DNA from 2 places in the Streptomyces sp. NPDC005496 genome. Region 2 is predicted to be linked to the other one. Evidence: predicted binding sites of a transcription regulator. Region 2 holds the regulator's gene; the other holds the start of a gene.

Region 1 (4,411 bases), on a different contig from region 2:
GTCGGTGGACGGCGCGCGTCCGGCGGCGGTGTCGGCCCGGGCGGCGGACGGTCACCTGCGAGGATCCGGCACCATGCGACCAGTACGACAAAATGACGGAAATCGCACGGAGCGGACGCTGTTTTGTGGTGCGGCGCTGCGCGGTGCGGCAACCGCCGGGAGGGCGCTGCGCGGGGTCCGGGGCGGTCTCCTCGTGCTCACCGCCGCCGTGCTCGCCGCCGGGTGCGCGGACGCGGGCTCCGGCGTGCGCCCGGCCTCCGGGCAGCAGCCACTGAACGCCCCGCCCGCCCGCGCGCTGGACGCGTACGCCTCGAAACTGCGCGCCGCGCACGCCGCGCGGGTCGCCGCCGCCAAGCGCTGGGGGCTCGCCCGGACACCGCTGACCGCGCCGCCGGCGCCGGAGAAGAAGCCGGTGATCGGCACCCGCAAGGGCTTCGAGGTCGACGGCCAGGACGAGCTGCCGCCCGTCTTCACCACCGTCCCCACCAAGGACAAGGTCGTCTTCCTCACCATCGACGACGGAGCCGAGAAGGACCCCGCGTTCCTGAGGATGACGAGCGAGCTGAAGATCCCGTACACCGCCTTCCTCAGCCACTACCTGGCGAAGGAGGACTACGGCTACTTCAGGAGGATGCAGGCCGGGGGCGTCGGCCTGAACAACCACACGCTCCACCACCCGTATCTGCCGAACCTGTCGTACAAGCAGCAGAAACGGGAGATCTGCGGGATGCAGGACACCATGGAGAAGCAGTTCGGCAAGCGCCCGACGCTCTTCCGGCCGCCCTACGGCAACTACAACGAGGACACCCTGCGCGCCGCCCGCTCCTGCGGGATCAAGGCCGCCCCGCTGTGGAACGAGGAGGTCTTCCCCGACCACTGGGACTACCGCGAGTGGGACCGGTCCCTGCACCCCGGCGACATCGTGCTCACCCACTTCCGGGGCCGCGAGGACTGGAAGGGCACCATGCCCGACATGCTCCGCCGCTTCCTGAAGAAGGTCACGCACGAGGGGTACGCCGTGGCGCGGCTGGAGGACTACCTGTGAGGAGCGCGATCCGCCCGGCGGCCCGTCCCGCGCGATCGGAGCACCGGCGGTGACCGGGCGGACGCGCACCCTGCTCGGCACGCTCCTGGCCTGCGCCCTGCTGACCGGCGCCACCGGCTGCGCCCAGTCCGTCGACCCGATCGAGCGGCTCGGCAAGAAGGCGGCGCAGCGCGTGCGCCCGCACGGACAGCAGGGGCCGCCCGCCGGCGTCCACCGCCGCCAGGGGCAGCCGGCGGCCCCGCTCGACCCCGGCCCGCTGCCGCCCGGCGGGACCGGCGACCCGGCGCTGCCGCCGGTCGTCGACCGCGTCGCCACCCGCGACAAGGTGGTCTTCCTGACCTATGACGACAGTGCCGAGCGCGATCCGCGGTTCGCCGCCATGGTCCGCGAGCTCCGGCTGCCGGTCAGCATGTTCCTCACCGACCGGGTCGTCGGGCCGGGGTACGGGCAGTTCGCCCGGCTGCGGGCGGTCGGCGTGAGCGTGCAGAACCACACGCTCGACCACACCTCCCTGCGCGGCCTGCCGTACGCGGGCCAGCGCGCCGAGATCTGCGGCCAGCAGGACAAGCTCAAGGAGCGCTTCGGCGTCCGGCCCCGCCTGCTCCGCCCGCCGTACGGCACCTACGACGCCACCACCCTGCGCGCCGCCGCCGACTGCGGGATCTCGGCCGTCGTCCTCGGCCGCGAGCCCGGCCCCGGCCGCCTGCGCCCCGGCGACATCCTCCTCGGCACCGACGAGCCCGACCTCGCCGCGACGACCACCCGCCTGCTGCGGCGCATCCGGGCCCAGGGCCTCACCCCGGCCCGACTGGAGGACTACCTGTAGGGGCTCCGGGGGGTCACCCGCGGGGTGGGAATCCGACGCCGCGCCGCCGCCCGTTTGGCACTCCGCTTGACCGAGTGCTAATCGCGGTCATAGTCTCTGGTCTGGCACTCCCCCCTGGAGAGTGCCAATAGCGACGGGCAGGTCCGGCACCCGCGACGACGGATCCACCTGGTCGCCACCTCAGACAGTTAACCCCGTGAGATCTCCGAAGGGGGAGGTCGGATCGTGACGACCACCAGCTCCAAGGTTGCCATCAAGCCGCTCGAGGACCGCATTGTGGTCCAGCCGCTCGACGCCGAGCAGACCACCGCCTCTGGCCTGGTCATCCCGGACACCGCCAAGGAGAAGCCCCAGGAGGGCGTCGTCCTGGCCGTGGGCCCGGGCCGCTTCGAGAACGGCGAGCGCCTGCCGCTCGACGTGAAGACCGGCGACATCGTGCTGTACAGCAAGTACGGCGGCACCGAGGTGAAGTACAGCGGCGAGGAGTACCTCGTCCTCTCGGCTCGCGACGTGCTCGCGATCATCGAGAAGTAGTTCATCCCAGTTTTGCAGTGAGCTGCGCCCCTGGCCCCCGCGACCTAATCAGCCGGGCGCTGGGGGCGCAGTTCGTTTCTCCCAAGTTTTCCGAGAGGGCTGAATCGCTCCATGGCGAAGATCCTGAAGTTCGACGAGGACGCCCGTCGCGCCCTTGAGCGCGGCGTCAACAAGCTTGCCGACACGGTGAAGGTGACGATCGGCCCCAAGGGCCGCAACGTCGTCATCGACAAGAAGTTCGGCGCCCCCACCATCACCAACGACGGCGTGACCATCGCCCGTGAGGTCGAGGTCGAGGACCCGTACGAGAACCTCGGCGCCCAGCTGGTGAAGGAGGTGGCGACCAAGACCAACGACATCGCGGGTGACGGTACGACCACCGCCACCGTGCTGGCCCAGGCGCTCGTACGCGAGGGCCTGAAGAACGTCGCCGCCGGCGCGTCCCCCGCCCTGCTCAAGAAGGGCATCGACGCCGCCGTCAAGGCCGTGTCCGAGGAGCTGCTCGCGACCGCCCGCCCGATTGACGAGAAGTCCGACATCGCCGCCGTCGCCGGTCTGTCCGCCCAGGACAGCCAGGTCGGCGAGCTCATCGCCGAGGCGATGGACAAGGTCGGCAAGGACGGTGTCATCACCGTCGAGGAGTCCAACACCTTCGGTCTGGAGCTGGACTTCACCGAGGGCATGGCCTTCGACAAGGGCTACCTGTCGCCGTACATGGTGTCCGACCAGGAGCGTATGGAGGCCGTCCTCGACGACCCGTACATCCTGATCCACCAGGGCAAGATCTCCTCGATCCAGGACCTGCTGCCGCTGCTGGAGAAGGTCATCCAGACCAACTCCTCGAAGCCGCTGCTGATCATCGCCGAGGACGTCGAGGGCGAGGCCCTGTCGACCCTGGTCGTGAACAAGATCCGCGGCACGTTCAACGCCGTCGCGGTCAAGGCCCCCGGCTTCGGCGACCGCCGCAAGGCGATGCTCGGCGACATGGCCACCCTCACCGGTGCCACCGTCATCGCCGAGGAGGTCGGCCTCAAGCTCGACCAGGTCGGCCTGGACGTGCTCGGCACCGCCCGCCGCGTGACCGTCACCAAGGACGACACCACCATCGTCGACGGTGGCGGCAACTCCGAGGACGTCGTCGGCCGGGTCAACCAGATCAAGGCCGAGATCGAGGCCACGGACTCCGACTGGGACCGCGAGAAGCTCCAGGAGCGCCTCGCGAAGCTGGCCGGCGGCGTGTGCGTGATCAAGGTCGGCGCCGCCACCGAGGTGGAGCTGAAGGAGAAGAAGCACCGTCTGGAGGACGCCATCTCCGCGACCCGCGCCGCGGTCGAGGAGGGCATCGTCTCCGGTGGTGGCTCCGCGCTCGTCCACGCCGTGAAGGTCCTGGAGGGCAACCTCGGCAAGACCGGCGACGAGGCCACGGGTGTCGCGGTCGTCCGCCGCGCCGCCGTCGAGCCGCTGCGCTGGATCGCCGAGAACGCCGGCCTGGAGGGCTACGTCATCACCTCCAAGGTCGCCGAGCTCGACAAGGGCCAGGGCTTCAACGCCGCGACCGGCGAGTACGGCGACCTGGTCAAGGCCGGCGTCATCGACCCGGTCAAGGTCACCCGCTCCGCCCTGGAGAACGCGGCGTCCATCGCCTCCCTGCTCCTCACGACCGAGACCCTGGTCGTCGAGAAGCCGGCCGAGGACGAGGGCGACGCGGGCCACGGTCACGGTCACGGCCACTCCCACTGAGGCCATTAGCGCACCGAGGCGGCTCTCCTCCCCCGCGGGGGAGGAGCGGCACACCTTCCGGAAGCCTCCCTCTCCCCGTCCGGGGCGAGGGAGGCTTCCTCCGTTCCGGCGGGCGGCCGGTCCGGGCTCATGACCAGGCGATCTCGCCGTGCCGCGAGACGAAGCGTCCGGTGCCGGCGCCGGGCCCTTCGGTGGCGAGGGCCACGATCGCGTCCGTGCCCTCGGTGACGGTCTGCGGGCCGCTGTGCCCGTTGAGGTCGGTCGCC
Region 2 (4,411 bases):
CCTCGACGCCCTGCACGATCACCACGTCGGCGCCCGCCCGCTCCACTGCCTGCGCCTCGTCGGCCGTGGTCGCCGTGACCATGGTCAGCGTGCCGACGCGGGCGAAGGAGGCGAGTACCTCGGGGGTGGGGCAGCCGAAGTGGAAGGAGACCGCGGGCACGGGGTTGTCGAGCAGGACCGCGAGTTTGGTGTCGTAGCCGTCGTCGCGTCCGCTGTCGGGATCGCCCAGCTCGGTGTCGTACCAGCCGGCCTCACCGGCGAGCTGGTGGGCGTAGACGTCGACGGCGGCCGGGTCCGTGTGCTCCTGCTGCGGCATGAAGAGGTTCACGCCGAAGGGACGGCCGGTGAGGCCGCGCAGCTGCTTGATCTCCTGGTACATGCCGTCGGCCGTCTTGTACCCGGCGGCGAGGAAGCCGAGCCCGCCGGCCTCGGAAACGGCGGCGGCCAGCAGCGGCACGGAGACACCGCCCGCCATGGGGGCCTGCACGATCGGACACCGAAGGAGATCGGTCAGCGCGGAGGACATGACGGCATGTTGTCACGTCCTCCGTACAAGTCCGAATCCGGCCGTCCGCCGGGCACAGGCCACCGGAATGTGCCTCTCCGGGCGGCCCGCGCGGGCACCGCGGGCGCCCGGTCCGGGCAGCCCGCGCGCTCCGGCGTCAGCGTCCGTTGAAGGCGTCCTTCAGCCGGGAGAACAGGCCCTGCTGGCCGGGCTGGAACTGGCCGGTGGGCCGCTCCTCGCCGCGCAGCTTGGCCAGTTCGCGCAGCAGACGCTCCTGCTCCGGGTCCAGCTTGGAGGGGGTCATGACCTCGACGTGGACGATGAGGTCGCCCCGGCCGCCGCCCCGCAGGTGCGTGATGCCGCGGCCGTGCAGCGGGATCGACTGGCCGGACTGGGTGCCCGGTCGGATGTCGACCTCCTCCAGCCCGTCCAGGGTCTCCAGGGGCACCTTCGTGCCGAGGGAGGCTGCGGTCATGGGGAGGGTGACCGTGCAGTGCAGGTCGTCGCCGCGCCGCTGGAACTGCGCGTGCGGCAGCTCGTGGATCTCGACGTAGAGGTCACCGGCGGGGCCGCCGCCGGGGCCGACCTCGCCCTCGCCCGCGAGCTGGATCCGGGTGCCGTTGTCGACACCGGCCGGGATCTTCACCGTGAGGGTGCGGCGCGAGCGCACGCGCCCGTCGCCCGCGCACTCCGGGCACGGCGTCGGCACGACCGTGCCGAAGCCCTGGCACTGGGGGCAGGGGCGGGAGGTCATGACCTGGCCCAGGAAGGACCGCGTGACCTGGGACACCTCGCCGCGACCGCGGCACATGTCACAGGTCTGCGCGGAGGTCCCGGGGGCCGCGCCCTCGCCGCTGCAGGTGGTGCACACCACGGCCGTGTCGACCTGGATGTCCTTGGTGGTGCCGAAGGCCGCCTCGTCGAGGTCGATCTCCAGCCGGATCATGGCGTCCTGGCCGCGGCGCGTGCGCGACCGGGGGCCCCGCTGCGACGCGGTGCCGAAGAACGCGTCCATGATGTCCGAGAAGTTCCCGAACCCGCCGGCGCCGAAGCCGCCCGCGCCCCCGCCGCCACTCTGCGAGAGCGGGTCACCGCCGAGGTCGTAGACCTGCTTCTTCTGCGGGTCCGACAACACCTCGTAGGCGGCGTTGATCTCCTTGAAGCGCTCCTGCGTCTTCGGATCGGGATTGACGTCCGGGTGCAGCTCGCGCGCGAGCCTCCGGAACGCCTTCTTGATCTCGTCCTGGGACGCGTCGCGGCGCACGCCGAGTACGGCGTAGTAGTCCGTGGCCACTTACGACTCCGCCAGGATCTGTCCGACGTACCGTGCCACTGCGCGTACCGCTCCCATCGTTCCCGGGTAATCCATGCGGGTCGGTCCGACCACGCCGAGTTTTGCGACTGCCTCGCCGCCCGAACCGTAGCCGACCGAGACCACGGACGTGGAGTTGAGCCCCTCGTGGACGTTCTCGTGACCGATCCGTACGGTCATGCCCGAATCCGTCGACTCGCCGAGCAGCTTGAGGAGCACGACCTGCTCCTCCAGGGCTTCGAGGACCGGCCGGATCGTGAGGGGGAAGTCGTGTCCGAAGCGGGTGAGATTGGCGGTGCCGCCGATCATCAGCCGCTCCTCGTTCTCCTCGACGAGCGTCTCCAGCAAAGTGGAGAGCACCGTCGCGACCGTACCGCGGTCCTCCGTCTCGAAGGCCTCCGGCAGATCCTGCACCAATTGCGGCACGTCCGCGAAACGGCGGCCCGCGATCCGGCTGTTGAGCCGGGCCCGCAGATCCGCCAGGGACGTCTCGCCGAAGGGCGCGGGGCAGTCGATCATGCGCTGCTCGACCCGGCCGGTGTCCGTGATGAGCACCAGCATGACGCGGGCCGGGGCCAGCGAGAGCAGTTCCACGTGCCGCACCGTCGAACGGGTCAGCGAGGGGTACTGGACGACGGCGACCTGCCGGGTGAGCTGCGCGAGCAGCCGCACCGTGCGCCCCACGACGTCGTCGAGGTCGACGGCGCCGTCGAGGAAGTTCTGGATGGCGCGGCGCTCGGGCGCGGTCATCGGCTTGACGCCGGCGAGCTTGTCCACGAACAGCCGGTAGCCCTTGTCGGTGGGGATGCGCCCGGCACTGGTGTGCGGCTGGGCGATGTACCCCTCGTCCTCCAGGGCGGCCATGTCGTTGCGGACGGTGGCCGGGGAGACGCCCAGCCGGTGGCGCTCGGTCAGCGCCTTGGAGCCGACCGGCTCCTCCGTCCCGACGTAGTCCTGGACGATGGCGCGCAGCACCTCGAGCCTGCGTTCACTGAGCATCGCGCACACCTCCAGCTGTCGGCACCTTGGTCGTCGCGGTCTTCGTCCTGGCACTCAGCGCGTGCGAGTGCCAGCGTTCCCCGGGCCAGTGTACGGCGGTGAGGTACGGCCCCGGCAAGGGCGGGCCCGTGACGCCCCGCCACGGTGTACGGACGTGTCCCGCCATGTCGCGCCGTCGTACCCCCTTGCCGCTAGCGTCTCCGTGTGACGGTGACTTGGGAAGAGGCGGGATGGGAGCAACTCGCCCCGCACGCCGGGCGGTGCCGGCTCCCGGGCTGGGACTGCACCGCGGGGCTCGTGGTGGGCGAGGGGGCGGCCCTCATGATCGACGCGGGGTCGAGCCTCGCGGAGGGCGCGCGGCTGCGCGCCGAGGCGGGCCGGCTCCTGGGACCTGAGCGGCGTGTGACGCACCTCGCACTGACGCATCCGCACTTCGACCACGTCCTCGGGGCCGCCGCCTTCTCCGGGGTGGAGGTGTTCGGCGCGGTGGGCCTGGACACCGCCCTCGCCCACGGACGCGAGGAACTGCGCGCCGACGCCGTGAGCAACGGCCTGGACCCGCGGGCGGCGGCGGAGGCGGCGGACCTGCTCGTCCGGCCCCGCCACCTCGTCTCCGGCGAGTGGACGCTGGGTCTCGGCGGCGGCACGCAGGTCCTGCTGGCGAACGTGGGCCCCGGGCACACGGCGTACGACCTCGTGGTGCTCGTGCCCGGCACCGACGGACGGGAGGTGGTGTTCTGCGGCGACCTCGTGGAGGAGTCGGGCGAGCCGCAGGCCGGTCCGGACGCCGTCCCGTCCCACTGGCCGGCGGCGCTGGACCGGCTGCTGGACCTCGGCGGCGAGGACGCGGTGTACGTGCCGGGCCACGGGGCGGCGGTGGACGCGGCGTTCGTCCGGGCCCAGCGGGACGCGCTGGCCGCCCGCTTCGGCGTGTCGTAGGCGCGGGCGGGCACTTCGGCGCGCGTCTTCTCCTATCGTCATCCGAATGCGCCAGTACTCTCCGGACCTGACCCCGCCGTGGAAGAAGCCCAAGCCCGTGCCCGAGGTCCCGGCCGACCCCGGTCTGGTGGTGGAGGAGCCCGGCACCGGTTTCTGCGGCGCGGTGATCCGCTGCGAGGCGGGCACGGTGACGCTGGAGGACCGCTTCGGCAAGCACCGGGTGTTCCCGATGGAGCCGCGCGGCTTCCTGCTGGAGGGCAGGGTGGTCACCCTGGTGCGGCCCGCCGCCGGACCGGCCCGCCCCAGCCGCACCGCCTCCGGTTCGGTCGCCGTGCCCGGCGCCCGCGCCCGCGTGGCCCGGGCCGGCCGCATCTACGTCGAGGGCCGGCACGACGCCGAGCTCGTCGAGCGGGTCTGGGGCGACGACCTGCGTATCGAGGGCGTCGTCGTCGAGTACCTGGAGGGCGTCGACGACCTCCCCGCGGTGGTGGAGGAGTTCGGGCCCGGTCCGGACGCCCGGCTCGGGGTCCTGGTCGACCACCTGGTGCCCGGTTCGAAGGAGTTCCGGATCGCCGAAGGGGTCACGAGCGAGTACGCGCTCGTCGTGGGCCACCCCTACATCGACATCTGGGAGGCCGTGAAGCCGTCCTCCGTCG

What was found. Region 2 encodes HrcA, which represses chaperone genes, less so after heat shock. Its sites were predicted from a motif close to TTNGCACTCNGNNNNNCNGAGTGCNAA; they were not measured.
Region 1: the regulator HrcA is predicted to act here: its motif matches at 1,926-1,952, upstream of groES (co-chaperone GroES).

What each region holds. Positions count from the first base shown of each region.
Region 1 covers NZ_JBIAJQ010000003.1:835,739-840,149, reverse strand. The annotation lists gene ACFYQQ_RS12355 (polysaccharide deacetylase family protein) at 74-1,045, shown strand; gene ACFYQQ_RS12350 (polysaccharide deacetylase family protein) at 1,095-1,871, shown strand; gene groES (co-chaperone GroES) at 2,097-2,405, shown strand; gene groL (chaperonin GroEL) at 2,517-4,145, shown strand; gene ACFYQQ_RS12335 (SDR family NAD(P)-dependent oxidoreductase) at 4,273-4,411, opposite strand, start outside.
Region 2 covers NZ_JBIAJQ010000002.1:424,083-428,493, forward strand. The annotation lists gene ACFYQQ_RS06475 (nitronate monooxygenase) at 1-526, opposite strand, end outside; gene dnaJ (molecular chaperone DnaJ) at 663-1,799, opposite strand; gene hrcA (heat-inducible transcriptional repressor HrcA) at 1,800-2,816, opposite strand; gene ACFYQQ_RS06490 (MBL fold metallo-hydrolase) at 3,021-3,755, shown strand; gene ACFYQQ_RS06495 (DUF3097 domain-containing protein) at 3,802-4,411, shown strand, end outside.